Regions from separate parts of the Hydrogenophaga atypica genome, predicted to be linked through region 1. Evidence: riboswitches for the same ligand, from Rfam matches in the RefSeq annotation. Region 1 holds a riboswitch; the other holds the start of a gene.
What was found. Region 1 has a riboswitch for thiamine pyrophosphate ahead of ACFQPB_RS17000 (TonB-dependent siderophore receptor). Riboswitches for the same ligand answer to the same signal wherever they lie in the genome.
Positions count from the first base shown of each region.

Region 2: it holds a riboswitch for thiamine pyrophosphate, as region 1 does, so the genes downstream of both, thiC (phosphomethylpyrimidine synthase ThiC) here and ACFQPB_RS17000 (TonB-dependent siderophore receptor) in region 1, are expected to answer to the same signal.

Region 1 covers NZ_JBHTCA010000016.1:48,050-63,772, forward strand. Annotated here, with positions in the region: gene ACFQPB_RS16940 (ABC transporter ATP-binding protein) at 1-237, shown strand, start outside; gene ACFQPB_RS16945 (GspE/PulE family protein) at 372-2,813, shown strand; gene pssA (CDP-diacylglycerol--serine O-phosphatidyltransferase) at 2,875-3,681, shown strand; gene leuA (2-isopropylmalate synthase) at 3,871-5,580, shown strand; gene ACFQPB_RS16960 (2-isopropylmalate synthase) at 5,614-7,155, shown strand; gene ACFQPB_RS16965 (hypothetical protein) at 7,158-7,532, opposite strand; gene pbpG (D-alanyl-D-alanine endopeptidase) at 7,470-8,447, shown strand; gene ACFQPB_RS16975 (IclR family transcriptional regulator) at 8,511-9,296, opposite strand; gene ACFQPB_RS16980 (arginyltransferase) at 9,369-10,106, opposite strand; gene aat (leucyl/phenylalanyl-tRNA--protein transferase) at 10,103-10,864, opposite strand; gene nth (endonuclease III) at 10,861-11,496, opposite strand; gene ACFQPB_RS16995 (LLM class flavin-dependent oxidoreductase) at 11,556-12,572, shown strand; TPP riboswitch at 12,604-12,706, shown strand; gene ACFQPB_RS17000 (TonB-dependent siderophore receptor) at 12,779-14,944, shown strand; tRNA gene ACFQPB_RS17005 (tRNA-Asn) at 15,001-15,076, shown strand; tRNA gene ACFQPB_RS17010 (tRNA-Asn) at 15,150-15,225, shown strand; gene dnaB (replicative DNA helicase) at 15,426-15,723, shown strand, end outside.
Region 2 covers NZ_JBHTCA010000015.1:41,405-57,127, reverse strand. Annotated here, with positions in the region: gene thiD (bifunctional hydroxymethylpyrimidine kinase/phosphomethylpyrimidine kinase) at 1-359, opposite strand, end outside; gene ACFQPB_RS16535 (thiazole synthase) at 364-1,149, opposite strand; gene thiS (sulfur carrier protein ThiS) at 1,155-1,361, opposite strand; gene ACFQPB_RS16525 (FAD-dependent oxidoreductase) at 1,354-2,427, opposite strand; gene thiC (phosphomethylpyrimidine synthase ThiC) at 2,431-4,338, opposite strand; TPP riboswitch at 4,432-4,540, opposite strand; gene ACFQPB_RS16515 (Bug family tripartite tricarboxylate transporter substrate binding protein) at 4,934-5,914, shown strand; gene ACFQPB_RS16510 (sulfatase family protein) at 5,920-7,521, shown strand; gene ACFQPB_RS16505 (LysR family transcriptional regulator) at 7,524-8,471, opposite strand; gene ACFQPB_RS16500 (Bug family tripartite tricarboxylate transporter substrate binding protein) at 8,570-9,550, shown strand; gene ACFQPB_RS16495 (ketopantoate reductase family protein) at 9,886-10,809, opposite strand; gene ACFQPB_RS16490 (LysE family translocator) at 10,859-11,497, shown strand; gene ACFQPB_RS16485 (helix-turn-helix transcriptional regulator) at 11,508-12,458, opposite strand; gene ACFQPB_RS16480 (NAD(P)H-binding protein) at 12,570-13,403, shown strand; gene xdhB (xanthine dehydrogenase molybdopterin binding subunit) at 13,418-15,723, opposite strand, start outside; gene xdhA (xanthine dehydrogenase small subunit) at 15,721-15,723, opposite strand, start outside.

The DNA of each region.
Region 1 (15,723 bases):
ACCAGCGCACTCGATGTCACGGTGCAAAAGCAGGTTGTGGCCCTGTTGCAGGGCTTGCAGCGCGAACGCGGCCTCAGCTACCTCTTGATCACCCACGATGTAGCGGTGGTGCGCGCCATGTCGCACGTGGTGTTGGTGATGCAACACGGTGAGGTGGTGGAGGCCGGTGATTGCCAGCAGGTGCTTGAGGCGCCACAACACCCCTATACGCAGCAATTGCTGGGTGCGGCAATTTGATATTTTTGCTGTATCACAGGCGCAACTCTGTTGCCGACTCATGCCGGTAAAATTAATAAATCTGGACCATGCCCGGACGAGTGGCTTTGCTCTTCTGATCAGCGGCTGGTTGGTCCTTTCAAGGTGCGCGGCCCATGAAAAGTTTTGAATTCCCACTCCCGCCTTCGGGCCTGGTGACCGTCGATCCGGCCAACAGCAAACGTTGGCCCTGTGAGGTCGCCGGCTGGGGGGCCAACAGCTTGCAAGGCCGTTTGTTGACACTGGATGTGGAGCAGCAACTGCTCAAGGTGCAGGGCCAAGCCAGCAAAGCGCCTACGGCCATCCGTTTCAACCAGTTCAAGTCCTTGCGCATCGACGGTGGCATGACCGTGGTGGGTGGCGCCAGCCGAGGTGCCCGGTGGGATGAGTTGTTGAATTTCCAGCCATTTGCCATCCGGCTCATCGATGGCTCCCGGCTCGCCGGTGACAGCGCCGGTGTGCAGGATTTGCCCTCGGGGCTGTGGCTGTTTGTCAAAACGGCAGACGGCTTGGGCCTGTCGCGCCTGTTTGTGCCACGCGCGGCACTCGAAAGCTACGAGGCGTCCGATGTGGCCACCGGTGGCGCTGATCCGGACAGCTACGCTGCCACCGATTTTTCGCACACCGTCTCCCACGGGTTTGCCGACACCACGCTGGATTTCCACTCGGGTCTGGCGAACACAGTGGTCGAGACCCGCGGCGAGCTGCTCAATGCGCTGGAGCGTCAGGCGCGCATCAAACCCGTGCCCATTGGCGAAGCCTTGATTGGCCTTGGCAAGATCACGGCGGCCCAGTTGGCGGTCGCGCTGAAAAAGCAGAAAGACACCAAGAACGTCCCGCTTGGACAGATTCTGGTGGAGCTGGGCATGGTGTCCACCGCCGATCTGCAGACCGCCTTTGCACGCAAGATGGGCTACCCCATGGTGGAGCTCAAGTCGTTTGAATACGATGTGGCGGCGCTGCGCATGGTGCCGCTGTCGCTGGCATTGCGTCTCAAGGTGCAGCCCTTGATGCTCAACAAGGGGCTGCTGGTGGTCGCCATGCCCGATCCTTTGCAGTACAAGGTGCTGGAAGAGATCGAGTTCACCACCCAGCTCAAGGTCATGCCTGTGTTGTGTTCGGGTGATGAGATTGCGGCCAAAATCAGCCGCACTTACCGCGAAGTGGGCCTGGCCGAGCACCTGCACGACAGCCATCCTGACACGCAGTCCCCACCTGAGCCGGGCGACGCGCAGCAGCATGACGTGTTCCAGCTGGCGTCCGAACTGGTGGTGGACAGCCGCGACACCGAGGAGGAGCGGCAGATTGAGCAGTCGGACAACACGCTGGTGCGCCTGATCAACTCCATGATCCTGGAGGCCTACCAGCAGGGCGCGTCCGATATCCACATCGAGCCTTACCCAGGGCGGCAAAAGCTCAAGATCCGTTTTCGCATCGACGGCAAGATGCGGCCCTACCTGGAGTTGCCGGCAAGCTACCGCAGTGCCCTGATCGCGCGCATCAAGATCATGTGCGACCTCGACATCTCCGAAAAGCGCAAGGCCCAGGACGGCAAGATCAACTTCGCCAAATTCGGCGGGCTCAAGCTGGAGTTGCGGGTGGCCACCATCCCCACCACCCAGGGCCTGGAGGATGTGGTGATGCGCATCCTGGCGTCGTCGCGCACCATGGCGCTGGCGGACGTGGGCCTGACCCAACGCAACCTGGCGCTGTTCACCGACGCCATCGAACGCCCCTATGGCATGGTGTTGTGTGTGGGCCCAACCGGCTCGGGCAAAACCACCACGCTGCATTCCGCGCTGCACCACCTCAACAAGCCCGAGCGCAAGATATGGACCGCCGAAGACCCGGTGGAAATCACCCAGCACGGTCTGCGTCAGATCCAGGTGAACCCCAAGATCGGCTGGAGTTTTGCCACCTCGCTGCGCGCGTTGTTGCGTGCCGACCCCGACGTCATCATGGTGGGGGAAATCCGCGATCAGGAAACGGCAGAGATCGCGGTGGAGGCGTCTCTGACCGGCCACTTGGTGATGTCCACGCTGCACACCAACACGGCGGCCGAAACCATCACCCGTTTGATCGACCTCGGACTCGATCCGTTTTCCTTCTCTGATTCCATTCTGGCCGTGATGGCCCAGCGCCTGGTGCGGCGCCTGTGCCCGCACTGCGTACAGCGTCGTGACATGAGCGACGAGGAGCTGGAGCAACTGACGGTGGATTTTCAGTCGTCGCTGGCTGAGGGCGATGACCTGCGCGACTCAGGCAGGCTGCATCAACTCTGGCGCGACACCTATGGTCACGAAGGCAAACTGCTGTCGACGCACGCACCGGGTTGCGACAAGTGTGGCCGCACCGGCTTCCGTGGGCGCCTGGGCATACACGAGCTGCTGGTGGTGTCGCCCCAACTGCGGCACATGATCCAGGTGCGCTCGCGCTCGGAGGACCTGTTGCAGCAGGCTTTGATCGAGGGCATGCGGACCTTGCGCCAGGATGGCATTGAAAAGGTGCTGCTGGGGCAGACCAGCCTGGCAGAGGTGCGCGCCAACAGCAACGCCTGACCCGAGGCACCTCAGGGCGATCCCTGGTTTCTATTCTTAAGCCTGCCTTACACTTCAGCGCATGCAAGAGGAAACCGAATCGAACGCGGACGCCGGCCACGTGCCACGCCGCAGCAAGGGCATCTACATGGTGCCCAACATGATCACACTGGCCGCGCTGTTTGGCGGCTTTTACGCGGTGGTGATGTCCATGAACGGCCGCTATGACCTGGCCACGATCGGCATTTTTGCGGCCATGGTCCTCGACAGCCTCGATGGCCGTGTGGCGCGGCTGACCAACACCCAAAGCGCCTTTGGCGAGCAGATGGACTCCTTGTCCGACATGGTGTCCTTCGGCGCGGCACCCGCGCTGATTGCCTACGAATGGTCGCTGCGCGGCCTGGGCCGCTGGGGCTGGATCGCTGCATTTGTCTACTGCGCCTGCGCGGCGCTGCGCCTGGCCCGCTTCAACGTCAACACCGGCGTGGTGGACAAACGCTATTTCCAGGGCTTGCCATCGCCTGCGGCGGCGGCGCTGGTGGCAGGCTTCATCTGGTTGACCACCGAAGCCGGGTGGCAAGGGGAAGATTTGGAGTGGCCCATGTTTGCCATCACCCTCTACGCTGGGCTCACGATGGTGACCAACGTTCCTTTCTACAGCTTCAAGGATCTCAGCCTGAAGAAGAGCGTGCCCTTTGCCGCCATCGTTCTGGTCGCGCTGGGCATTGCCATCATCAACATCCACCCGCCCACCGTGTTGTTTGGCCTGTTCGTGTGCTACGGCCTGTCGGGGTATGTGGTGTACGCGTGGCGCAAGTCCAAGGGCCGGCCCGTGAGTGTGGTCAGCACGTCAACCGATGAACCCGACGAGCGCGGCCTGCACGACTGAAGGCATGAGGCCAGATTTTTTGTGATACATTGACACGCATGAAATTCGTTGCACGTACCCTACTACTGTTGTCCTTCACGGGCAGGTAGAGTTTCGCGCGCACTTTTTTCGCCAAACCACGGCCCGTATGCACCAGCAACGGGCCGTGGTTGTTTTTGGGCGTTGCTGGCTCACCTTCGAGAGAGCACCATGTTGAAGCAAGCCGCCAGCAAGTACCAAGCCTTCCGCCCCATCGGGCTCACCGACCGCACCTGGCCCGACGCCGTTCTGGCGCAGGCCCCCGTGTGGCTGAGCACCGACCTGCGTGATGGCAACCAGGCCCTGATCGAGCCCATGGACGCGGCGCGCAAATTGCGCATGTTCGAGCTGCTGGTGCGCATCGGTTTCAAGGAGATCGAGGTTGGCTTCCCGGCCGCCTCGCAGACCGACTTCGATTTCGTGCGCAAGCTCATCGAGGAAGATCTGATCCCCGCCGACGTGACCATCCAAGTGATGACGCCGGCACGCGCCGAGCTGATCGAGCGCACTGTTGAGGCCGTGGCCGGCGCCCGCCGCGTCATCGTGCACGTCTACAACGCTGTCGCGCCGGTGTGGCGCCGCGTGGTCTTCGGGCTGGAGGTGCCGCAGGTCATGCAACTGGTGGACGAGCATGTGGGCCTGGTGCGCCGCCTCACCGACGACCGCCCCGACACCCAATGGGTGTTGCAGTATTCGCCCGAGACCTTTTCGTTGGCCGAGCTGGAGGTGTCGCTTGAAGCCTGCGAAACCGCCATTGCCGCCTGGGGTTTGGGTCGGCCCATCATCCTCAACCTGCCCACCACGGTGGAGAACGCCACACCCAACGTATTCGCCGACCAAGTGGAGTGGATGGTGCGTCGTTTCCGCGACCGTCCCGAGATCGTGGTCTCAGTGCACCCGCACAACGATCGCGGCACCGGCACCGCCTCGGCCGAGCTCGCGCTCATGGCCGGCGCCCACCGCGTCGAGGGTTGCCTGTTTGGCAACGGCGAGCGCACGGGCAACCTCGACCTGGTCAACGTCGCTCTCAACCTCTACACCCAGGGCGTGGACCCTGGGCTGGACTTCTCCGACATCGACGAGGTGCGCCGCACTGTGGAGCACTGCAACCAGTTGCCCGTGCACCCGCGCCACCCCTACGCGGGCGATCTGGTCTACACGTCCTTCTCGGGTTCTCACCAGGACGCGATCAAGAAGGCGTTTGCCCAGCGACGCGACGGCGACGTTTGGGCCATTCCCTACCTGCCCATCGACCCCAAGGACCTGGGCCGCAGCTATGAGGCGGTGATCCGCGTGAACAGCCAGTCGGGCAAGGGCGGCATCGCCTACCTGCTCGACAGCGAGTACGGGCTGGATCTGCCGCGCCGTTTGCAGATCGAATTCAGTCAGGCGGTGCAGCAGGTCATGGACACCGAGGGCCACGAGTTGACGGCGGACGATCTCTGGCGGCTGTTTGACAGCGAGTACCACGTCAGCGCCACCGCTTTGCCGCGCTACCGGCTGCAGGCCAGCGAAGGGCAGGGCGCCCAGGCGGTGCGGCTCGAAGGCGAGTGCGAAGTGGCGGGCCGTTCCGTGGCGTTTGCCGGCCACGGCGATGGCCCCATCGACGCCTTTGTGCAGGCCATGGGAGCAGCCCTGGGGGTCTCGGTGCGCGTGCTGGACTACCACGAACACGCCATCGGCGCCGGGGCCGATGCCCATGCGGTCGCCTACCTGGAGCTGCGCATCGGCGCTTCGCAGACGGTGTACGGCGTGGGCCGCGACACCGACATCGTGGCTGCGTCGCTCAAGGCCGTACTTTCAGGCTTGCAACGCGCGACAATCACAGTTTCCCCGGCTTCGGCCGACGTCCCCACCGCCAACGAGTTGGCCGGCGCTTGAGGCCCGGTTTCACGCATTCCCAGGAGATAAGCCATGTCTGACCAACTGATCATTTTTGACACCACCTTGCGCGATGGCGAACAGTCGCCCGGCGCCTCCATGACCAAGGACGAGAAGCTGCGCATCGCCCGCCAGCTCGAGCGCCTCAAGGTGGACGTGATCGAAGCCGGGTTCGCCGCCAGCTCCAACGGCGATTTTGATTGTGTGCAGGCCATCGCCAACACCATCAAAGACTCCACCGTCTGCTCGTTGGCCCGTGCCAACGACCGCGATATCGCACGTGCGGCCGAGGCCTTGAAAGGCGCCAACCGCGCGCGCATCCACACCTTCATCGCCACCAGCGCGCTGCACATGGAGAAAAAGCTGCGCATGACGCCCGAAGAGGTGCTGGAGCAGGCCAAGCAATCGGTGCGTTTTGCCCGCAACCTGTGTGCCGACATCGAGTTCAGCCCCGAAGACGGCTACCGCAGCGACATGGACTTTTTGTGCCGCGTGCTGGAGGCGGTCATCGCCGAAGGTGCGACCACCATCAACGTGCCCGACACCGTGGGCTACGCCGTGCCGGAGCTGTACGGCAACTTCATCAAAACGCTGCGCGAGCGCGTGCCCAACTCCGACAAGGCCATCTGGAGCGTGCACTGTCACAACGACCTGGGCATGGCGGTGGCCAACTCCCTGGCTGGCGTGAAGATTGGCGGCGCGCGCCAGGTGGAGTGCACCATCAACGGCCTGGGTGAGCGTGCCGGCAACTGCTCGCTGGAAGAAATTGTGATGGCCGTGAAAACGCGCCGCGATTACTTTGGCCTGGACCTTGGCATCGATGCCACGCAGATCGTGCCTGCCAGCCGCATGGTGAGCCAGACCACGGGTTTTGTGGTGCAGCCCAACAAGGCCGTGGTGGGTGCCAACGCGTTTGCGCATGCCAGCGGCATCCACCAGGACGGCGTGCTCAAGGCGCGCGACACCTACGAAATCATGCGAGCCGAAGACGTGGGCTGGGCCGCCAACAAGATCGTGCTGGGCAAGCTCAGCGGCCGCAACGCCTTCAAGCAGCGCCTGCAGGAGCTGGGCATTGAAATGGCGTCGGAGAGCGAAGTCAACACCGCCTTCGCCGCGTTCAAGGAACTGGCCGACCGCAAGGCGGAAATCTTCGACGAAGACATCCTGGCTTTGTGCAGCGACGAAAGCGTCACCGCCGAGAAGGAGCAGTACGGCCTGGTGTCGCTGGCCCAGCGCAGTGAAACCGGCGAACGCCCGCACGCCGAGGTCGTGTTCACCGTGGACGGCAAGGAGTTTCACGGCACGGCCGATGGCAATGGGCCCGTGGACGCGTCGCTCAAGGCCATCGAAAGCCACGTCAAGAGCGGTGCCGAACTGGTGCTGTATTCGGTGAACGCCATCACCAGCGGCTCCACCGAAAGCCAGGGCGAGGTGACGGTGCGCCTGCAACATGGTGGGCGCGTGGTCAATGGTGTGGGCGCCGATCCCGACATCGTGGTTGCATCTGCCAAGGCTTACCTGAGCGCGCTGAACAAGCTGCACAGCAAGGGCGAGCGGGTGGCGGCCCAGGGATGATTTCACCAAAAAGGTGCAAACTGGAGCCAGTTAGGACCACGTCTTAAGGCTCTTTTTGAACAAGTAAACGCAAGCAATTGATATTGCTTGCGTTTTTTTTCATGCGTATACTCCGTTACATAAAACTTCACTTTTAAGGTTTCCGCATGATGCAAACAACAGGTCGGACGCTGAAATGGGTGGGTGGTGCCGCTTTGTTTGTGGCCTTGTCCCTGTTGAATGTCTCTCACGCTCAGACCCAAAAGACGCGCAGCGCCCAGGCGGCCAAGACGAGCACAGTCAACAAAGCCAAAAAGCCGGTGGCTGTCAAACCAGTGGCAGGCAAAAAAACCGCTCAAGCCAATACGGGCCGCACCAACAAGGCCGCTGTGGCGCAACGCAAATCAGGTACGCGCGTGGCGTCCGCCAACAAACGGGTGCGCAAATCGGTGGTTGCTGCTGCTGCGGTCACTTCTGCCGCCACGTTGGCCGTGGCGCGGCCCTCAATGGGTGAAAAGCTGGGTCTGCGTGAGCGCGACGATCCGCTGGACCTGAATTCGAGCGTGGCACTGGTGGTTGACCAAGACACGCACGAAGTGCTGCTGCGCAAAAATGAAACGGCGGTGCTGCCAATCGCGTCGCTGACCAAGCTGATGACGGGGCTGGTGGTGGTGGACGCGCAGTTGCCTATGGACGAGATGATCACCATCACCCAGGCCGACGTGGACACGCTCAAGGGCAGCAGTTCGCGCCTGGCCGTGGGCACCACCTTGTCGCGCGGCGAGCTCATGCACCTGGCGCTGATGTCGAGCGAGAACCGTGCAGCCCACGCGCTGGGACGCACCTTTCCGGGCGGCTTGTCGGCGTTTGTGACCCTGATGAACGCCAAGGCCGGCGAGCTGGGCATGAACGACACGCGCTATGTGGAGCCAACCGGCCTGTCCAGTGACAACCGTTCGAGTGCCAAGGACCTGGCCACGCTGGCCGCTGCGGCCTACAACCGACCGATGTTGCGCGACCTGTCCACCTCGCCCAGCCACCAGGTGGATGTGGGTCGGCGCACCGTCCAGTTCAACAACAGCAACCGCCTGGTGCACAACCCGGAGTGGAGCATTGGGCTTCAGAAGACCGGCTACATCTCCGAGGCGGGTCGCTGCCTGGTGATGCAGGCCAACGTGGCCGGTCGTCAGGTCATCATGGTGTTTCTGGACGCCGCAGGCAAGGCGGCGCGTATAGGTGACGCGGAGCGTGTGCGCCGCTGGGTGGAACAACGCACCGACACCCTGATGCAGTTTGCCAAGCCACAGAGCTGAATTCGTGCGCGACGTGCGCGCGCCACACAACAACCCCGGCGCCAGATGGTTGCCGGGGTTTTTTTATGGGCGTTGGTTCAGGTTGCCCAAGGCCGCTGAAATGCTGGCGGCGGTGGCCTTGAGCTTGGGCAACCAGCCATCGTCCAGGCGGTCGGCAGGCGCTGAAATCGACAAACCGGCGACCAGTTTGTTCTGGTCATCGTAGATGCCTGCGGCCATGCAGCGCACACCCAGCTCCAGCTCCTCGTTGTCGCGCGCCACGCCCAGTTGGCGGCACAGGCTCAATTCGCGCTCCAGTGCGGCCACTTGCGTGAGGCTGTTGCGGGTGTTGCCTTGCAGCCCGGTGCGGGTGGCGTAGGCGCGCACGCGCTGTGGGTCGTCGGCCGCCAGAAAGAGCTTGCCCACCGAGGTGAGGTGCAGCGGCGCACGGCCACCAATGGCGCGCACCACCTGCATGCCTGAGCGTTCGCTGTAGGCACGTTCCACGTACACAATTTCATCGCCTTGGCGCACGCTCAGGTTCACCGGCTGCTGGATGAGTTTGTGCAGCTCGCGCATGGGGCCTAGGGCGGTGTCGCGCACGCTCAAGCGGGCTTTCACCAGGTTACCCAACTCCAGCAGGCGCATGCCGAGCCGGTATGCGCCGGCTTCCGGGCGGTCCACAAAACGACCGATGGTGAGGTCGTTCAGGATGCGGTGTGCGGTCGAGGGGTGCAGGCCGGTTTTCTCGCTGATTTCTTTGAGTGAAACCGCTTCCTCGCGGGAAGCCAGCACCTCCAGCAAATTGAACATGCGCTCAATCACTTGGACGCTGGGGTGGCTGGGGAGGGTGTCTGAGCGTTTGGTCATGGTGCCTATCAATGACCGTATTTTACGAGATGAAATCTCAGGCTCACCGGCAGATGCCGTGTGGGCCGGGTGTCATGGGGCTCTCTGCCATTGCCCGTCGCGCAGGACTTCGTGTGGCTCGAACAGCGCCTTGTAGCGCATCTTGGGACTTTGTTCGATCCAGTACCCCAGATAGACGTGTGGCAGGCCCAGGCTGCGCGCCTGCTCAATCTGCCACAACACGTTGTAGGTGCCGTAGCTGGCGCGTGCCTCAGGCTCAAAGAAGGTGTAGACGGCGGAAATGCCATCGTTGAGCACATCGACGATAGACACCATCTTGAGCTGTGCTGGCCGGTCCTCGGTCGCGGGTTCGAAGAATTCCACCAATCGCGAATTGACCCGGCTTTGCAACAGGAACTGGGTGTACTGGTCGATGCTGTCGTGGTCCATGCCGCCGCCGGCGTGGCGGTGGTTTTGGTAGCGCAGGTAGAGCTGGTAGTGCTCGGGCACAAAACACAGCTTGAGCACGCGGGTGTGCAAGTGGCCGTGCTTGGCTTGCGCCCGCTTCTGGCTGCGGCTGGGCTTGAAGTCGTGCACCTTCACCCTCAGCGGCTCGCAGGCGCTGCAGCCATCGCAGTAGGGGCGGTAGGTGAACATGCCGCTGCGGCGAAAGCCGCGTGCCACCAGGTCTGAGTAGGCGTCGTTGTGGATCAGGTGGCTGGGGGTGGCGACTTGCGAGCGCGCCTGTCGGCCGTCCAGGTAGCTGCAGGGGTAGGGCGCTGTGGCGTAGAACTGCAGCGCCTGAAGGGGAAGCTCTTTGGGATGCGTCACGTGAATTCGTGTGCGGGCAAGAGATGTTTCCAGTATACGGACAAGAAGCGCCATGCCGGTGCCGGTGTTGCCAGCGTGCCATGCACATGGTGAACAAAATCGCTGCGAGTGATCTCGCGCGCACCCAGTGACGCCAGATGGGCGGTGTTTTGCTGGCAGTCGATGGCGGTGATGCCGTGTTGACGGCAAAAGGCCACCAGACCCGCCAGCGCCATCTTGGAGGCGTTGCTGCGGTGGCTGAACATGGATTCGCCAAACACCATGCTGCCCAGGTTGACGCAATACAGGCCGCCGGCCAGCTCGCCGTCCCACCAGGTCTCCACGCTGTGCGCGTGGCCGGCGCGGTGCAGGGCCTCGTAGGCGGCCACCATCTCCGGCAGTATCCAGGTGCCGTGCTGGCCGTGGCGGGGCGTGGCCGCACAGTGCCGGATTACCGCCGAAAAATCGTGGTCAAAACGGATTTCGATGCGCTGCTGGCGCAGCCCGCTGAACAGGGGTTTGCGCAGCGAGTCATGGAGCCGGAAGTCCGTCACCTGCAGCACCATGCGCGGGTCGGGGCTCCACCACAGAATGGGCTGGCCTTCGCTGTACCAGGGAAAAATGCCTTGCGAGTAGGCCGCCAGCAAGGTGGGCACGTCCAACGCGCCACCGGCGGCCAGCAGGCCCGGGGCCGGGTCGTGTGCGCCCCAGGCGCTGCTCAGCGGGGGAAAGGCTTGGCCTGGCTCCAGCCAAGGCAGGGCGGGCGCGCGCCGCGTCATGCGCGTGTTTTGGGCTGAAAGTCGCAGGTGTGCGCCACCGCACACTGGTGGCACAGCGGCTTGCGCGCCTGGCACACGTAGCGGCCGTGCAGGATGAGCCAGTGGTGGGCGTCCACCAGGTAGGCTGGCGGAATGCGCTTGAGCAATTGCTGCTCCACCGCCAGCGGCGTTTTGCCAGGTGCCAGGCCCGTGCGGTTGCCCACGCGGAAGATGTGCGTGTCCACCGCCATGGTGGGTTCACCAAAAGCCACGTTGAGCACCACGTTGGCCGTCTTGCGGCCCACGCCGGGCAGGGCTTCCAGCGCCTCGCGGGTGCGCGGCACCCGGCCACCATGTTGCTCCACCAGAATGCGGCAGGTTGCCATCAGGTGTTTGGCCTTGCTGCGGAACAGGCCAATGGTCTTGATGTGCGACTCCAGGCCCTCCAGCCCCAGCGCCAGGATTTTGTGGGGCGTGTTGGCCACCGGGAACAAGCGCCGCGTGGCCTTGTTCACCCCCACGTCGGTGGCCTGGGCCGAGAGCAGCACGGCGGCCAGCAGCTCGAACACGCTGGTGTACTCCAGCTCCGTCACCGGCATGGGGTTGGCGGCCTTGAGGGTGGCGAAAAAGGTCTCGATGGCGGCGGGCTTCATGCGTCGGATGATAAACACGCGCCGTGCAAGCCCATGGCCGAAGCGGGACAATCCATGGCATGAAAGCTCTATCCGACATCGCCCTGTCCATGCTCGATCTGGTGGCCGTGCGCGAAGGTGGCACCGTGCGCGAAGCGCTCGACATCGCCGTGCGCACCGCCCAGCACGCCGAACGCCTGGGTTTCACCCGCTACTGGCTGGCCGAACACCACAACATGGTGGGCATTGCCAGCTCGGCCACGGCCGTGCTGGTGGGGCACATCGCCGCTGCAACCTCGCACATGCGTGTGGGTTCGGGCGGCGTGATGCTGCCCAACCACGCGCCGCTGGTGGTGGCCGAGGCTTTTGGCACCCTCGCCGAGCTGTACCCCGGCCGCATCGACCTGGGCCTGGGCCGCGCGCCCGGCACCGACGGCCCCACCATGCGCGCCCTGCGCCGCGAGCGTGTGGAAAGTGAAGACGACTTCCCGCGCGATGTGGCAGAACTGCAGCGGCTGCTGGCACCTGCTCAGCCCGGTCAGCGCCTGGTGGCCATGCCCGGGGCGGGCACCAACGTGCCCATCTGGTTGCTGGGTTCCAGCCTGTTTTCGGCGCGCCTGGCGGCCGAGCGGGGCTTGCCCTACGCATTTGCCTCGCACTTTGCGCCGCGCCTGCTGCTGCAAGCGCTTGATGTTTACCGCAGCCACTTTCAGCCCTCGGCCACACTCCAGCAACCCTACGCGGTGGTGGGTGTGCCGGTGATTGCCGCCCCCACCGACGAGGAGGCTGAGTTCCTGGCCAGCAGCACCTACCAGCGGGTGCTGGGCATCCTCACCGGCGACCGCCAGCGGCTGCAGCCGCCGGTGCCACATTTCCGTGCCAGCCTGCACGCCCAGGCGCGCGCGGCGGTGGACGATTTTCTTGCCGTGGCCGCCATAGGCGGGCCTGCTGCTGTGGCGGCCCACTTCGAAGAGCTGGCCCGGGTGACCGAAGCGGACGAGTTCATGATCGTCAGCGACGTGTTCGACCCCGCGCTGCGTCTGCGTTCGCTGGACATCGCGGCCCAGGCCATGCGTGTGCCGTCCCCGGTGGCCTGAACTACAATTCGTGCCGCACGTTGTTGCAACGTGTTTTCGCTAGGGGTGTTGCCCGCCACACGGCGGGCGACTGAGAAAGTCCCTTTGAACCTGATTGAGGTAATCCTCGCGCAGGGAAGCAAACGCAGTTACCGGGCGCCCACCACACGTGGGTATTCTGCTCGGTGCCATGCCCAGCCGACCTGCCATTTCGCGACCACCACGCCATGGCACACACCCGTTCTCTATTTCGCTCTTTGCCCCGCCGCAGCTTCATGCTGACGCCCGTGGCCGCCGCCTTGTTCAGCACGGCGGCCTTCTCGCAAACCCAATCCCTGGCCCCTGTCACCGTCAGTGACGGCACGGCAGCGCCCAGCGTGGACGTGGGCGGCTTTGGCGACGCGCCCCTGGCCCGCACGCCCATCAGCGCCACCGTCATCGACGCCGCCCAGATCGAGGCCAGCGGCGCGCGCAGCGTGCGCGACCTCTACAAGTTCGATGCCTCGGTCTCCGACGCCTACAACGCCGTGGGCTACTGGGACTACGCCACCGTGCGCGGCTACGTGCTGGACGCCAAATACAACTTCCGTCGTGAAGGCCTGCCCATCAGTGCCGAAACCGTGATCGGGCTGGAAAACAAAGAACGCGTGGAAGTGCTCAAGGGCACCAGCGGCATCCAGGCCGGCACCAGCGCGCCGGGCGGGCTCATCAACTACGTGGTCAAACGCCCCACCGAAAAAGACCTGCGCAGCCTGCGCACCGAAGTCACCAGCGAGGGCGGCGTGCTGGCCCACGTGGACCTGGGGGGCCGCTTTGGCGAGTCGCGCGAGTTTGGCTACCGCTTCAACTTGGCCGGCGAACGCATTGGCAGCCATGTGGACGCCGCCGATGGCCGCCGCCACCTGCTGGCCCTGGCCATGGACTGGCGCATCAGCCGCGACAGCCTGCTGGAGGTGGAATTCGAGCACAGCCGTCGCAGTCAGCCCGGCGTGCCCGGGCTGAGCTTGCTGGGCAACCAACTGCCCGCCGCCAACCCCTTCGTCAACATCAACCACCAGCCCTGGAGCCAGCCCGGCGTCATGCGCAACTTCAGCGGCAGCGTGCGCTTTGAGCAGGCCCTGGCCGAAGGCTGGAGCTGGACCGCTCAACTGGCCTCGCAGCGCCTGCAGGCCGACGACCGCCTGGCCTACCCCTACGGCTGCTTTGATGCGGGCAGCGACACCTACTACGCTGACCGCTACTGCCCCAACGGTGACTACGACCTCTACGACTTCCGCAGCGACAACGAGCGCCGCACCACCCAGGCGCTGCAGCTGGCCGTGAAGGGTGAACTCAAGACTGGCGCCATCAAACACCAACTGCGCCTGGGTATGCAGGCCAACCGCCACACCGACCTGGGCCAGCCCCAGGCCGACAACAACGCCGCCGTGGGCACCGGCAACATCTACACCCAGCCCGCGCTGCCAGCAGACCCCACCTACGCCGACCCGTACACCAACCTGCGCGAGCGAAGCACCGAGTTCTTTGCCTACGACGCCATCGAATGGGCGCCCGGCCTGAGCACCTGGCTGGGCCTGCGCCACACGCGCCTGAACCGCCACAGCGTGCGCACCGACGGCTCGCGCGAGACCGACTACCAACGCAGCTTCACCACCCCCTGGCTCGCCGGCAGTTGGCAACTCACGCCCGCCCACATGCTCTACGCGAGCTGGGGCAAAGGCGTTGAATCGGAAGTGGCCCCTGGCCGCAGCCGCTACACCAACGCCGGCCAACCCCTGCCCACGCTGGAGAGCCGCCAGTGGGAAATGGGCCTCAAACACGACGACGGCCGTGTGCGCTGGAACGCCACCCTGTTCAACATCACGCGGCCGCTTTCTGGCGATGTGGGCACCTGCGACGATGCCGCGACGTGCACGCGCGTGATCGACGGTGATGCGCGTCACCGTGGCCTGGAACTGGGCGCAGGCACCCGTCTGGGCGCCTGGAGCCTGCAAGGCAGTGCCAGCTTCATGCACGCGCGCCGACGCGGCGGCGTGATCTTGCCCGAACTCAATGGTCAGGCCCCCACCAATGTGCCCGAGTGGGTGCTGCGCGCCAGCGTGGGCTACCGCTTCGCCGCCGTGCCCGGCCTGAGCGCCATTGCCAGCCTGTCGCACGAAGGCCGCCGCAACGTGCTGCCCGATACCTCCGTGCGCCTGCCCTCATGGACGCAACTGGACGCCGCTTTGCGCTACGACACCCAACTGGGTGGCCACAAAGCCACCTGGACGCTGGCCGTGGAGAACCTCGCCAACCGCCGCTTCTTCAAAGAGTCGCCGTACCAGTACGGCCACATCTACCTGTTCCCCGCCGCGCCACGTACCCTGCGCCTGGCCCTGCAGACCAACTTCTGAAAAAAATCGGGCTGCTTGCAAAAAACCGAAAAATATCGATATACTTCAAGGCTTGTTCCCCGATAGCTCAGTCGGTAGAGCGCCGGACTGTTAATCCGTAGGTCCCTGGTTCGAGCCCAGGTCGGGGAGCCAAACAAGGCGAAAAATGGGAACCACCCCGGTTCCCATTTTCTTTTCTGCCTTGGCTGCCGGAAGCAAGTATTTTTCCCCGATAGCTCAGTCGGTAGAGCGCCGGACTGTTAATCCGTAGGTCCCTGGTTCGAGCCCAGGTCGGGGAGCCAAACACGACAAGGTTCCGTACGCAAGTACGGGACCTTTTTCGTTTGTGCGCCACCCCCCCATGGATGGCCCCTGGAAGGGCCACTGGTCGGGTCGTTGCACATTGCACAGGGTACCCCCACGTGTTGCACAAGCCATCCCCAGGTTTGTCCACAGGCCCGGCTGCGAGCTGACATACCATCAACATTTGCTCAGGATGCCCATGAACACTGCTTTGCCCGCCCCGTTTGAAGCCCTTGAAGACAGCAGCTACGGCGCAGACCGCGAGGTGGCGCAGCTGCGCATTCCGCCGCACTCCATCGAGGCCGAATCGAGCGTGTTGGGTGGTTTGCTGTTGGACAACGGCGCCTGGGACCGTGTGGGCGATCTGATCAAGGACACCGACTTTTACCGATACGAGCACCGCCTTATCTTCACGGCGGTGGCCGCGTTGATCAATGGTTCCAAGCCGGCGGACGTGATCACGGTGTTTGAGCAGTTGCAAAGCCAGGGCCGGGCCG
Region 2 (15,723 bases), on a different contig from region 1:
AAGGCCGCGCCGGTGCTGGCGCGCAGCACCGGGTCCACCACCAAGTCCAGCGGGCCGCGCTGGCGCAGCCTGTCCACCCAGCGGGCCAACACGCGCGCGTTGGCGGCGCTGCCCACCAGGCCGGTTTTGATGGCGCGCGGGGGCAGGTCGTCGGCCAGGGCGGCCAGTTGCGCGTCGAGTTGTTCGGGCGGCGTGGTGTGGATGTGGGTGACGGCCACGGTGTTCTGCGCCGTCACGGCGGCCACCACCGGGCACAGGTGCACACCCAGGGCGTCGGCGGCGCGCTGGTCGGCCGAAAGGCCGGCACCGCCGCCGCTGTCGGTGCCGGCCACGCTCCAGATCACGGGGGGCTGGTTCATGGGGTCATCCGATCAGAAAGGGGTGGCCTTGCACCGGGGTGGAGGCAACGGCCATGTCTTGTGGCGCCATCACGCCGGCCTCGAAGGCGGCGCGGCCGGCGGCGATGGCCTGGCCGAAGGCGCGCGCCATGCGCACCGGGTCCACCGCCTGGCTGACGGCGGAGTTGAGCAGCACGGCGTCGAAGCCCAGCTCCATGGCGGCGGCGGCGTGGGAGGGCGCGCCAATACCGGCGTCCACCACCAGCGGCACGCCGGGCAGGCGCGCGCGCAGGGTGCGCAGGGCAAAGGGGTTGAGCAGGCCCTGGCCCGAGCCGATGGGCGCGCCCCAGGGCATGAGCAGTTCGCACCCGGCGTCCAGCAGGCGGCGGCAGGTGACGAGGTCGTCGGTGCAGTAGGGAAACACGGCAAAGCCTTCGCGCACCAGCTCGGCGGCGGCCTCCACCGTGCCCCAGGGGTCGGGCTGCAGGGTGTGCTCGTCGCCCACCACCTCCAGCTTGATCCAGTGCGTGCCGTACAGCTCGCGCGCCATGTGGGCCAGGGTGATGGCCTCGCGCGCGCTGCGGCAGCCGGCGGTGTTGGGCAACAGGCGCACGCCGCTGGCCAGGATGCCGGCGATGAAGCCGTTGTCGCCGGCCCCGGCCAGGCTGCGCCTGAGGCCGACGGTGACCACCTGCGTGCCCGAGGCCACGATGGCCTCGCCCAGCACCTGAGGCGAAGGGTAGCCGGCGCTGCCGAGCAGAAAGCGGCTGCCGAGTTCGACGCCGTAGGGTGCCCAGTTGGATGGGGTCATGCGCGTCAACCTCCGACGATGGTTTGAAAAGTGAGGACTTGGTCACCGGCCTGCAGCGTGTGGTGTTCGCGTTGCACGCGCGGCACAAAATGGCCGTTGACGGCGGTGGCGAGTGCGGCGCCGTCCAGGCCTTGCTGGCGCAGCAGTTCGGCCACCGTGAGGCCGTGCGGGCAAGGCAGGTGTTGGTCGTTGAGATGCAGGGTGTCAGACATGCTTGAGATCTCCCAAGGCGGCGAGTGCGTCCTCCACCAGCGCCGGCGCCAGCAGCCAGCCGTGGCGGAACAGGCCGTTGATGCGCAGCAGGCCGGGCGCGGTGTGGGTGTGGGGTTCGTTGTTGGGCAGGGCGGGGCGCAGGTTGCTCTCCATGTGCACGATGCGGGCCTCCGCCAGTTCGGGCAGCACGCTGTGTGCGGCGGCCATCAGCTCCACCGCGCTGCGCAGGCTGACCGGGGAGCGGTCCTCGCTCTCAATCTCGCTGGCGCCCACCACGAAGAGGTTGCCGGGGCGCGGCACGATGTAGACGCGGTGGCGCGGGTGCAGCAGGCGCAGCGGGCGCAGCAAGCGCAGGCCGGGCGCGTGCAGCCAGAGCAGCTCGCCGCGCACGCCGCGCAGGGGCAGTGCTGGCCGGGCGCCGAGGCCGCGCACGTCGATGGCGAGATCGAAACGGCTGGGCGTGCCGTTGTCCGTGTGCAAGGCACCGGGCCCCACGGTTTGGACCTGTTGGCCCCAGCGCCAGTCCACGCCGGGCGCGTGGGTGGCCAGGGCATGCAGCATGTCGCGGCCCATCACCTGGCCTTCGTCGGGCAGCAGCCACGCGTTCAACCCAGGCGCAAGCGCTGGTTCCAACGCGGCCAGGGCGTCGCGGTCCAGCCGCTGAGGCGCGGGCAGGTCGGGCGCGGCTTGAAGGCGGGCCAGCACACGGCGCGCCGCTCCCAGATCGGCACCATGCGCCAGCAGCAGGCTGCCATGCTGCGCGAACAGCGGCGCCCCACAACCCTGTTCGCGCAGCGCCTGGGCGATATCGCGCCACAAAGCGAGCGAACGCCAGCCCAGGCGGGCGATGGCCGGGCCACTGTGGTCCAGTTCGGCCAGGGGGCTGAGCATGCCGGCGGCGGTGAAGCCGGCGGCGTGTGGGGTGGTGTCGGCCAGTTGCCCGGTGGCCGGCGCCTGGGGGCCAGGCGCCGGGTCAAACACCGTGACCGCGTGGCCGGTGTGGCTCAGCCGCCAGGCCAGCAGCCGCCCGAGCACGCCGGCCCCGGCGATGCCTATGCGCGCCACGGCTCAGGCCTTCTTGGTGGTCAGCGTTTCCAGCGGCACGTAGAACTCGCCGCCGGTGGCCTTGAACTCGGCGCTTTTCTGCGCCATGCCACGGGCGAGGGCTTCACCCTCGCTCAGGCCCTGGTTCTCGGCGTAGTCCCGCACATCCTGCGTGATCTTCATGCTGCAGAACTTGGGGCCACACATGGAGCAGAAGTGGGCCTCCTTGCTGCTGTCCTTGGGCAGGGTTTCGTCGTGGTAGGCCTCGGCGGTCTGCGGGTCCAGGCCCAGGGCGAACTGGTCGCGCCAGCGGAACTCGAAACGCGCCTTGCTCATGGCGTCGTCGCGCGCGCGGGCACCCGGGTGGCCCTTGGCGATGTCGGCCGCGTGGGCGGCGATCTTGTAGGCGATGATGCCCTGCTTGACGTCGTCGCGGTCGGGCAGGCCCAGGTGTTCTTTGGGCGTGACGTAGCACAGCATGGCCGTGCCCATCCAGCCGATCATGGCGGCGCCTATGGCCGAGGCGATGTGGTCGTAGCCCGGCGCGATGTCCATGGTGAGCGGGCCCAGGGTGTAGAAGGGCGCCTCGTGGCAGTGTTTGAGCTGCTCTTCCATGTTGGCCTGGATCAGGTGCATGGGCACGTGGCCGGGGCCCTCGATCATGGTCTGCACATCGTGTTTCCAGGCGATCTGCGTCAGCTCGCCCAGGGTGCGCAGCTCGGCGAACTGGGCCTCGTCGTTGGCGTCGGCGGCGCTGCCGGGGCGCAGGCCATCGCCCAGTGAGAAGCTCACGTCGTAGGCCTTCATGATCTCGCAGATCTCTTCGAAGTGGGTGTAGAGGAAGTTCTCTTTGTGGTGGGTGATGCACCATTTGGCCAGGATGGAGCCGCCGCGCGAAACGATGCCGGTGCGCCGCTTGACCGTCATGGGGATGAAGGGCAGGCGCACGCCGGCGTGGATGGTGAAGTAGTCCACGCCCTGTTCGGCCTGCTCGATCAGGGTGTCGCGGAAGATGGCCCAGCTCAGGTCCTCGGCCACGCCGCCCACTTTTTCCAGTGCCTGGTAGATGGGCACGGTGCCGATGGGCACGGGCGCGTTGCGCACGATCCAGTCCCGTGTGGTGTGGATGTTCTTGCCGGTGGACAGGTCCATGACCGTGTCGCCGCCCCAGCGGATGGACCACACGAGTTTTTCCACCTCTTCCTCGATGGAGGAGGTGACGGCCGAATTGCCGATGTTGGCGTTGATCTTCACGCCGAAGTTGCGCCCGATGACCATGGGCTCCAGCTCGGGGTGGTTGATGTTGGCCGGGATCACCGCGCGGCCGCGCGCCACCTCGTCGCGCACGAACTCGGGCGTGATGATGTCGGGGATGCGCGCGCCCAGCGGGTTGCCTTTCAAACGCGCCTCGCGCTCGGCATCGCCCAGGTAGGCGCGCATCCACTCGCGCTTGCCGTTCTCGCGGATGGCGATGAACTCCATCTCGGGCGTGACGATGCCTTGTCGCGCGTAGTGCATCTGTGTGACGTTGCCGCCAGGCTTGGCGCGCAGCGGCGTGCGTTGCAGCGCGGCGGCCTCGGCGCGCAGGGCTTCGATGCGCGCGTCCGCCATATCGTCGCCGTTCGGGCCGTGTTTGCCGCCGTCGTCCAACGCCACACGGTGGCGACCGGTGTAGGCCTCGGTGTCGCCGCGCGCGGCAATCCAACCGGCACGCAGCGGCGCCAGGCCACGGCGGATGTCGATGGCGGCCTGCGGGTCGGTGTAGGGGCCCGAGGTGTCGTAGACCGTGACGGTTTCGCCATTGGTCAACGCGATCTCACGCATGGGCACGTGCACGCCGTCTTGCGTGCCAGGCACATGGACCTTGCGGGACTGGGGGAAGGGTTCGCGGGTGAGCGAAAGCAGTTGCTGCAGCTTGTCGGGGGCGTTCATTGAGGCAGTCTCCAAAGTGGTTGGAAAAATGCCCCGCCTCGACGCCGGTGGTGCAGGCGCGCACGCCCGCCACACAGGGACGGACGCACGCGCCAACGGCGCTGCAGCTCTTCTTACGCTGGTACTAACCAGATCAAGTTCGCGGTTCCGGCGGTCAAGTCCGCCATCTCAGCACGCCATACGTGCACCCCGGAGCGGGTGGGAGTGTACTTGGGAATCCGGGGGAGGGCTGTGGTTGAACGGAGATGGGCGTGGGGAGCTGCTTGCCGGGTGGGGGCTTTAGGCGGGGAGCAGCCTTTTAGCATCGGCAGTCGAACGACCGTTGTCGCTTCGTATATGCCCGTGGATACATGGATGGCGGTACGAAGCCGCTTGTTGTCCCTTGCCGGTGATCGCTTGGCAGACCGACTGGCGATGCGGTAAATCTGTGGCCATCACCTCTGGCAACGCCCGCAAGAGCAAGTGGAGCCTAAATTGTGATCAGTGCGTGGTTGGTCAAACACATAACATTTAGTTATGTTTCAGGCCTGATCGCTGTTGGTCAAAATTGGCAGTGGTCAAATAATTTGCATCTTTGATACCCCAGGTGACATCGATGCAAACCCATCGCCGATTTGTGGCCCTTGTACTGGCTGCGACGTTCGTAGTGCCCACAACGGCCTTAGCCCAGGCCTATCCATCGCGGCCGGTGAAACTGGTGGTGGCCTTTGCGGCAGGTGGGCCGACCGATGTGCTGGCTCGAGTCGTTGCTCAGGGCATGTCCAAAACGCTGGGGCAACAGGTTATCGTGGAAAACCGCGTTGGCGGTGGCGGAACGATCGGCACACGGGAGGTGGTCAAGGCGCAAGCTGACGGCTACACGCTTTTGTTCGCGGGCGACGCAGCACTGACGGTTCAACCCCAACTCACAGCGAATGCCGGCTACGACGCCCGCCAGGACTTCACGCCATTGCGTCTGGTGGCGTCGCAGTCCAACGTCTTGGTGGTGAACGCATCCAAGGGCATACCGGATGTGAAGACCTTGTTGACCCGTGCCAAGGGCAAACAGGGTGAACTCACGTTTGGCTCTGCAGGCAACGGTTCGCCATCCCACCTGATTGGCGCGCTCTTTGAGGGTCAGGCCGGCGTGGATCTGGTGCATGTGCCGTACAAGGGCGCCGCACCGGCCATGACCGATCTGATCGGTGGACAGATTGACATGATGTTTGTCGGCACACCTGTTGCCTTGCAGAACGCGGCGCGAAAGGAACTCGTTCTGCTGGCCGTCACCGGCGACAAGCGCTTGCCCTCGTTGCCCCAGGTGCCCACCTTTGCGGAAGCGGGCATCAGCCAACTCGGCAGCGAGACGGCGGTGTGGTGGTCCGTGATGGCCCCTGCGGGGCTGCCTGCCGCCGTCCAATCGGCACTGGATGAAGCGCTGCGAACCGCGCTGAGCGACGGCCAGGTGCAGAAAAACCTCACCACGCAAGGTGTTGACGTACTGAATCTGGACGCAAAAACCACAGCCCAGTGGATTTCGCGCGACCAAGCGAAATGGGGAGCGTTGATCCGCGCCAAAAAGGTATCGGCTGAGTGAACGCGATGAACAAACAACCCAACTTCCTGATTTTCATCACAGACCAGCACCGAGCCGATCACCTGGGGTGCTACGGCAACACGCAGGTGAAGACGCCCCACATCGACGCGCTGGCTCATAGCGGCACTCGTTTTGAACGGGCCTATGTCGCCAACCCGGTGTGCATGCCCAACCGAGGTTCCATCATGACCTCGCGCATGCCTTCGGTTCATGGCGCCCGCAGCAATGGTGTGCCGCTGCCCCTGGAGTCGGTGACCTTTGCGGACCTGCTGGCGGAGTTCGGTTATCACACCGGCTTCATTGGTAAAAGCCACCTGCAGAACATGGAGGACAAGCCACCCTTGCTGCCGCCAGCGGTGCAGCTTCCAGGCACAGAAAAGTCGCGTGCTTACTCAGAAGCCCGGCGCGAAAACGATGATCCCTCGGCCTATGAGCAGGAGCTGCGATCGCGGTGGCAGGATCCCCAGCACCAGATAACGCTGCCGTACTACGGGTTTCAGGACGTGGTTCTGTGCAACCACCACGCTGACGAGTGCTTCGGCGACTGGCTGCGCTGGCTGCAGGTGGAGCACCCCGATCTCGCCGGGCGACTGGGCCGGGAACATGGCGACCGCGACCCGCGCTACGTCGCGCCGCAGGCCTGGAAAACGCAGCTTGACGAGTTCACATACCCCACCCACTTCATCGCGACACAGACCAGCCAGTGGATAGAGCGACATGTGGCCGAACACCCCGAGCAGCCGTTCGCAGTGATATGTTCGTTTCCCGACCCGCATCACCCCTGGACACCACCTGGGCGTTACTGGGACATGTACAAGCCCGAAGACATCCGTGTGCCTGAGACCATGGGTGCGGATGGCGAGGTGGCGCCCCACGTGCGATGGCTGATGGAAGAGCGCAAGGGTGGACAGGCCAAGCTGGATGGGCCGCGCCTGTTTGCAGCCACCGTTCGCGAGGTGCAGGAAATGATCGCACTGACCTACGGGATGATCACCAACATCGATGACCGCATCGGCATGGTGATGGAAACATTGCGTGACTGCGGCGCAGACAGCAACACCGTGGTCATCTTCACATCGGACCACGGCGATTTGATGGGTGACCACGGCATCGTGCTCAAAGGGCCGCTCCACTACCAGGGACTGGTGCGCGTCCCCATGATCTGGCGCGAACCAGGGACAGCTCGGGTGGATGCGGTGGCCCGTGATGACCTCACCTCTTCGATCGACCTGGGGGCGGCCATCATCCACCGTGCCGGTATTGCCGCGCCCAATGGGGTGCAAGGCAAACCCTTGTTCACGCCCAACGGTGAGCCCGTTCACACGGGCCGCGACGCCGTGCTGATCGAGGAAAACCAGCAGCGCGCCTACCTTGGCTTCGAGCGGCCGGTGAAAGTTCGAACCATCGTGACCCGCACACACCGCATGAGTGTCTTCGCCGAAGGTGACTGGGGCGAGCTCTATGACCTGCAGTCAGATCCGTTGGAGAAACACAACCTGTGGGACACACCACAGGCGCAGGTCCTCAAGTGCGATCTGATGCAGCAACTGGTTCAGCTCCTCATGGAGCACAGCGACAACAGCCCCAACCCGAAACGCATCGCCTGATCTCAGTGCCGCCGCTTGCGCGCGGTCGGTGCGTGAACCGAGGGCGCCGAAGCGTGACCTGGGTGGAGATGATCCAGCCTGTCGACAATGGCCGCAATGGCCTGCGTGTTGGTGGACGGGTGATGGAGCCGCCAGAAAAGACAGACCTCATATTGCGGCAGGCCCTCGCGGACCTTCAGTGCGCGCAGGTTCTCTTGCTGGCGCTGCTGTATCAGCACCGGGTGCGGGACCACACAAAGCAGATTGCTGTTGGCAACCAGGTCCAGCACCGTCATGTAGTCAGCGCATTGCACCAGGACACGCGGTGGCGGAAGGCGCCGCACGCGGCAGGCTTCCTCGATCACATTGCCCGCCGTGCCGCCTCGCCCGGAGACTGCCCAGCTTGCGCTTCGGATGTCCTGCAACGAGGTGGCGCCCCGCATGGGGTGGTCTTTGCGCGCGTAGATGACGGGGCTGCTCAAATGCAATGGAATCTGCCCCAGTCCGTCTTCCTGATAACGCCGTGGCCGGGGAGCGGCCACCAGGTCGAGCTGTCCCTGCTGCAAGGCGGTCAGCAGTTCAGGCGCGCTGCCACTGACGATTTGCAGAAGGCCTTCGGGTTCAAACGTCCGCCAGATGCCTTCGATGGTGGCCCCGTACAGCAGCGCGGCGGCGGGTGCCATGCCCACGCGCAAGGTTTTGCCCAGCTGCAAGCCCTCGACGGACGCCGGACCCGCCAACTTCTCCAGACGGCTGTGCAATTCGGACGCTTGTTGAGCCATGGCGATGGCCGCATCGGTGGGCCGCTTCTCGCGCCCCACCTTCTTGAACATGGGGACGCCCCACGCCTTCTCCATGGCCTGCATGGCTTGCGTGATGGCCGGCTGTGATACGCCTGCTTCTTTGGCAGCGCCGGCAAAGCTGCCTTTCGAGATGATGAGTTGCAAATACCAAAGCTGTCTGAAATTCATAAGAATCGCTTATGTGTTTTGCCGCTGGCGCCATTGTGCCCACGTCTGAATGAACCAACAATTGACCTGTTCTAACTCAGCCGATCCAGGAGACAAGCATGCAGACTTCCCACATCACGCGCCGCGCCGGGCTGGCATTTTTCGCCTTCACGCTTGGGTTGGCCGGCCAGGTTGCTGTGGCACAGACCTACCCCAGCAAGGCCGTGACCATCGTGGTCCCGTTTCCTGCCGGTGGCCCCAACGACATCCTTGCCCGTACGTTGGGGGAGCGACTCGCCGATCAGCTGAAACAGCCCTTCATCATCGAGAACAAGGCAGGTGCTACTGGGAACATTGGTGCGCAAAGCGTAAGCAAAGCCGCGCCAGATGGGCACACCTTGCTGTTGACGCTCGACACGGGCATCACCGCCAACCCCGAGTTGTACGGCAAACGCATGGGATTCGACCCGGCGCGTGATCTGCGGCCCATCGCCACGGTGGCACGTTTCAGCCAGATGCTGGTGACCAGCACGGCCAGCAAGATCACCAACTTCAAACAGTTTGTGGACAGCGCCCGGCAGGGGCTCAACTACGCCTCGGCCGGCAATGCCAGCCCAGGGCACCTAACGACAGAGGCGCTGCAGTCCCTGATTCAGGGCAACCTCAACCACGTTTCCTACCGTGGCAACGCGCCTGCCGTCATCGATTTGCTGGGAGGGCAGGTCGAGGCCGGCTTCATGGCCACACCATCGGTGGCGCAGCACGTGTCAACGGGCAAACTGACCGCCCTGGCGGTGTCTGGAAACAAGCGCTCGCCGCTGGCGCCCAATGTGCCCACCATTGCGGAGCTGGGTTATCCCGCTGGAACCACCGAGTTTGGCTATGTATTGCTGGCGCCATCTGCCACACCAGAAGCCGTTGTCCAGCTGCTCAATGCCGAAGTACGCAAGGCTCTGGCATCGCCTGCTCTGCGCGACAAGTTGAAAACGCTGGACATCGATCCGGTGGGCAGCACGACGCAACAAGCGGCAGATGACCTGGTCGCTGGACGCGCTCGGTGGAGCAAGGTCATCAAAGAGCGCGGCATAAAGGCCGACTGAGTGTGGCCTCCTGGGTTTTTCTCATATCGAAAGACTGTCGTTAAATCGGGTTGGCATATCCAGCGATATGCCGTAGGCAGTCCTGACCGAATCAAGTGTGCGGCAATTCGTCCTCGAAGCGTCCATCTCGTGATCGTGAACTTAGGTACTCAATGACTGTTATCGGTCTCCATGCGTGCTTTGCGCAGAAGCCGCCAAATGACAGCAACCGCTGCATAGCCATCCCCGGCAGTTCGTGCCCATAGTTGTCAATCAAGGTGCCAGCGTTGGCGATGTCGCCAGCCGCGTGCCGAACGATCTCTGTCGTGCAGGCGTGGCCGTTCCGTTCGGTCGGTTCAGCGCGGGCCTTCTGGTTCCGTCAGTTTGACCAGCGTCCACAACACGCGGTTGGCCGGTGTGGGCACGCCCAGGGCCGCGCCACGGCGCATCACGTAGCCGTTGAGGTGGTCGATTTCGGTGGGCTTGCCACGCATCAGGTCTTGCGCCGTTGACGAGTGTTGCGTCGGCATGGTTTCGGCGATGCGGCGCACCGCCAGGTCCACGTCGCCGGGCAGGGTCAGGCCATCGGCGGCGGCCACGGCGCGGCATTCGGCCACCACATCGGCCATCACCTCGCGCACGCCGGGGCGCTCCACCAGCGGGCCGTAGGGCAGCTTGCCCAGGGCGCACAAGGCGTTGTAGGCGCAGTTGAGGATGAGCTTGACCCAGAGCGAGCCGCGCACGTTGTCGCTGATCTCGGTGGGCACGCCGGCAGCCATGAGCGCCTGCACGAGGCGCGCGCTGCCAGCCGTGGGTTCGATCACCAGCTCTCCTCGCCCGTGGTGGCGCAGGTGGCCGGGGCCGGCCATTTCGGTGGCCACGTAGACCACGGCGGCGGCCACATCCACGTCGGGCAACACGGCACGCAGCCGTTCGGCGTTGTCCACCCCGTTTTGCAGGCACAGCACCAAGCCACCCGCCTTGAGGTGGGGGCGCATCTGCTCGCCAGTGGCCTCCGTGTCGGGCGATTTGACGGCGAAGAGCACCACGTCGGCCCCGGCCACGGCCGCCGCTTCGGTGCTCGCAGCCACCGGCACCTGTTCGTCGAAGGACAGGGTCTGCATGCGCAGGCCATCGCGTTCGAACACCTGCACGTGCTGCGCGCGGCCGATCAACGTGACGGCGTGACCGGCGCGCGCCAACATGCCACCATAAAAGCAGCCAACGGCACCGGCGCCGATGACGGCCACACGCAACGGGGAGGGGGTGGGGGAGGTCATGCGCGGTATTCTAGGAGCCCTGTTTTCTCAAGAAGCCGAGCCCGCCACCATGCCCAGCCTTCAGACCTTGTTGATGTTTGCCACCGCGTCACTGGCGCTGGCAGTCATTCCCGGCCCGACCATGTTGCTGGCCTTGTCCAATGGCATGAGCGGTGGCCTGCGCCGGGCGGCCTGGGGCATGGCCGGCGCCACGCTGGGCAGCGCGGTGGTCATTGCGGTGGTGGCCATCGGGCTGGGTTCGCTGATGCTGGCGTCCGCCTGGCTGTTCGAGGTGGTGCGTGTTGTGGGTGTGCTCTACCTTCTGTGGCTGGCGGTGCAACTGTGGCGCAGCCCGGTGGCCGATGTGCAGGCCACGCTGGCCCATGTGCCGGGGCGTGAGGTGCAAGGCCGCGCGGCTTTCACGCGCAGCCTCACGGTGGCTTTGTCCAACCCCAAAGCCCTGCTGTTTTTTGGGGCGTTTCTCCCGCAGTTTGTCGATCCGGCGCAGGCGCTCGCGCCCCAGTACGCGTTGCTGGGCGCCCTGTTCATTGCCATCGACACCGCCGTGATGGTGGCCTACGCCCTGGCCGGGCGGCAGGCGGTGCGTTGGTTGTCGCAGGCGGGCTTGCGCTGGCTCAACCGGGGTTGTGCGGCGGGCATGGGCTTGTTGGCGCTGCTGTTGGCGGGTTACCGGCGCCACGCGGCCTGAGGGGCAACGTTCACGCCTCCTGAAAGCGGAAGGGCGCCAGCCGGTCGCTGGCGTCCAGTTCGCGAAACTGGCGCGGTGACAGCCCGGTCGTGCGCTTGAAGACCTTGGAAAAACCGAAGGCGTCCTGGTAACCCACCGCCTGTGCCACCTGTTCCAGCGTCTGGCGGGTGTCGGCCAACAGTTGCAGGGCTTTTTGCATGCGCAGCGTGCGCAGGTGGTTGAGCGGTGTGTCGCCCAGCGCGCTGCGAAAACGCTCGGCCAGCGCGGACCGCGACAGCCCCACCTGCTGGCCCAGCTCGTCCAAGGTCCAGCCGTGGGCGAGGTTGCCGTGCATGAGCCCCAGCACCTGGCGGATGGGGCGGTCGGCGATGGCGTGTTGCCAGCCGGGTTGGCCGGGGTTCTCGCGTTCGGCGATCTCGCGCAGCGCGAAGGCAAACAGCGCGTCCAGCAGGCCGTGCGTGGCCGAGGTGGCACCCAGGCCCTTACCGCCCAGCTCGCGGTCCAGCAGCCCCAAGGTGAGAGGCAGTGGCGAGAGCTGTGGCAGGCTGTGTCCCCGCACCACAAACCAGGGCGGCAGGCTGCGCAGAAAAGGGTGCAGCGGCGGGTGCCACAACTGGTAGGCGGCGCTGACCACCTGCGTGCCGCTGTGGCGGGGCAGCGCAGACGGCTCGGCCCCCACAAACGTGGCGATGGGCACGGTGGTGCTGTGTGAGGGTGGCTCGGCGTTCAGCGACAGGAGGTGCACACAGCCCCGCGCCATCAGCACCAGGTCACCGGCCTGCAGGGCCAAGGGCGCGTCGAGGTTGGGCGCGTGCACAAAGGCCTGGCCGCGCGTGACGGCGTGCAGGCCAAAGCTGCGGTCGCAAGGAAAACGCAGGGCGGCCTCGGGTTGGAGCGCATGCAGGTCGAGCAGGCGGCGCTTCAATCCCGCGACATGCAAGATGTCTGAGAGTATGTCCATAGATCGATATTTTATGGACGATCAGACATGAATGGTGGCATTTCATGCATTCAGGTTCTTGTCGATACCGGACACACTGAGGGCTCGTTCAACCACACACGGAGTTTTTTCATGACCACCACCCTCGTGATCGGCGCCAGCGGCCAAATCGGTTCGACCTTGGCCGACCTGCTCGCGGCCCAAGGCCAGACCGTTCGCCGCGCCACCAGCCGCGTGGCCACACAAGCCGGTGAAGTCACGGTCAACATGGGCACGGGTGAGGGCCTCGCGGCCGCGCTGGCGGGGGCCGATCAGCTGTTCCTGATGTGCCCACCCGGTTTCGCCAACCAACACGAGCTGCTGATCCCCGCCATCGATGCCGCCAAGGCCGCCGGTGTGCGCAAGCTGCTGATGTTGTCGGCCATGGGGGCCAATGCCGACGACAGCATCCCCCTGCGCCGAGCCGAACTGCACCTGGAGCGCTCGGGCCTGGCGTGGAACGTGATCCGCCCGAACTGGTTCATGCAGAACTTCCACACCTTCTGGTTGCACGGCATCCAGAGCCAGGGCCAGATCTTCTTGCCCGTGGGTGATGCCAAAGGCAGCTTCATCGACACCCGTGACGTGGCCGCCGTGGCCGCGAAGCTGTTGTCGTCAGACAGCTTCGTGAACGCGGCCCACGACCTCACGGGCAGCGAGGCGTTTGACCACCACCAGGTGGCGGCCATCCTTTCGCAGGCAGCGGGCCGCGCCATCGGCTACACCGACATCCCCGAAGACGCGATGCGCCAAGGCTTGCTGGGCGCGGGCCTGCCAGCCGATTACGCCGAGTTCCTGCTGGTGATCCTGGGCGCATTCAAGGCCGGTTATGCCGAGCGCACCACCGATGCCGTCCAGCGCATCACCGGCCAGGCGCCCATCCGCCTGGAGCGGTACGCACAGGACTTCAAGGCCCACTGGGCCTGAGGTTCAGCAGGGCGTCAAAAGCCCTGCACGGCGCGCAGCACTTCCTCGGCGGTGGCGGGTGCGTTCATCGCATCGGGCTGCCCGCCCGCCTGGGCCACCGCGTCGCGCAGGGCCTCGTACACGCTGATGCCGAGCATGAAGGGCGGCTCGCCCACGGCCTTGCTGCCAAACACGTTGTCCTCGCGGTTGGGCTCGGGCCACAGGGCCACCTTGAAGTGCTCGGGCACGTCGCCGGTGGCCGGGATTTTGTAGGTGCTGGGTGCGTGGGTTTGCAGGTAGCCCTTGTTGTTCCACACCAGTTGCTCGGTGGTCAGCCAGCCCATGCCCTGCACAAACGCGCCCTCGATTTGACCGATGTCGATGGCCGGGTTGATGCTCTGGCCCACGTCGTGCAGGATGTCGACCGCCACCACGCGGTATTCGCCGGTGAGGGTGTCGATGGCCACTTCCGTGCAGGCCGCACCGTACGAGAAGTAGTAGAAGGGCCGCCCCAGCATGGTCACCTTGTCGTAGTGGATCTTGGGCGTGCGGTAGAAGCCATCGCTCCAGAGCTGGATGCGGTTGGCATAGGCCGCGCCCACCACGTCCTCCCACTGTCGGGTTTTGCTCGGGCTGATGATCTGTCCGTTGACGAAGCGCACCGCACCCGCGCCGCAGCCGTCGAGACCGGCCACAAAGCTGGCCAGGTTGTCGCGCACGTTGCGGGCAGCGAACTGGGCCGCGCGGCCGTTGAGGTCGGTACCGCTGGAGGCGGCGGTGGCACTGGCGTTGGGCACCTTGCTGGTGTCGCTGGCGGTGGAGAGCACGCGCTCGAAGGGCACGCCCAGCTCGTCGGCCACGATGGCGGCCACCTTGGTGTTCAGGCCCTGGCCCATCTCGGTGCCACCGTGGTTGACCTGCACGCTGCCGTCCGTGTAAACGTGCACCAGCGCGCCGGCCTGGTTGAACAGCGTGGCGGTGAAGCTGATGCCGAACTTGACCGGCGTGAGCGCGATGCCGCGTTTGATGACCGAGCTGCTCGCATTCCACTCGGCTATTGCTTCATGGCGCTCGCGGTAGCGGCTGGTCTGCGCCAGCGTGGTCATCAGCGGCTCCAGGATGTTGTCCTCCACCTGCATCTGGTAGTGGGTGACGTTGCGGTTCTCGATGCCGTACAGGTTGCGCAGGCGCACGTCCAGTGCGTCCAGGCCCAGGTGGCGGGCGATGTCGCTCATGATGCGTTCGATCACGATCACACCCTGCGGGCCACCGAAGCCACGGAAGGCGGTGTGGCTCTGTGTGTTGGTCTTGCAGCGGTAGCTGCTGACGGCCACGTCTTCGAGGAAGTAGGCGTTGTCGGCGTGGAAGATGGCGCGGTCGGCCACGGGGCCGGACAGGTCGGCCGAGAAGCCGCAGTTGGCCAGCATCTCCAGTTTCAGGCCACACAGCAGGCCGCTGTCGTCAAAGCCCACTTGGTAGCTGTAGGCAAAGGGGTGGCGCTTGCCGGTGATCATGAAGTCGTCGTCGCGGTCCAGCCGCAGCTTGACCGGGCGCTTGAGCTTTTGCGCCGCCACGGCGGCCCACACCGCCAGGTGGCCGGCCTGGGTTTCTTTGCCACCGAAGCCGCCGCCCATGCGTCGGCATTCCACTTTCACCGCGTGGTTGTGCAAGCCCAGCACGTGCGACACCCAGTGCTGCACCTCGCCGGGGTGTTGGGTGCTGGAGTACACCCACCACTGGTTTTGTTCCAGCGGCAGCACGTAGGCGATCTGGCCTTCGAGGTAGAGGTGTTCCTGCCCACCGACCTCGAAACGGCCTTCCAGCGTGTGCGGTGCACGCGCCAGCGCGGCGGCGGCATCACCGCGCTTGACGTGCACTGGCGGCAGCACATAGCTCTGCGCGGCGTGGGCTTCCTGGGGGGTGAGCACCGGCGGCAGCGTCTCGATGTCCCACTTGACCAGGCGCGCGGCGCGGCGCGCGGTCATGGCGTCGTCGGCCAGGATGAGCCCGCCCACCTGGCCGATGAACAACACCTTGTCCTGCGCGAACACGGGCTCGTCGTGGCCGAAGGCGGCCAGGATGGGGTCACCGGGAATGTCGGCCGCACTGACGAAGCCTTGCACGCCGGGCAGGACCAGGGCCGCGCTCGCGTCCAGGCCTTTCAGCTTGCCGTGGGCGATGGGCGAGCACACCGGTGCCGCGTGCAGGGTGCCGCGCACCTCCGGGATGTCGTCGATGTAGGTGGCGGTGCCCGCCACCTGGGCGCGCGCGCTTTCGTGGAAACGCGAGACGCCAGCAGCGCGGGTGCTGTCGGCAACCAGTTTGAGATCGGGGGCGTTCA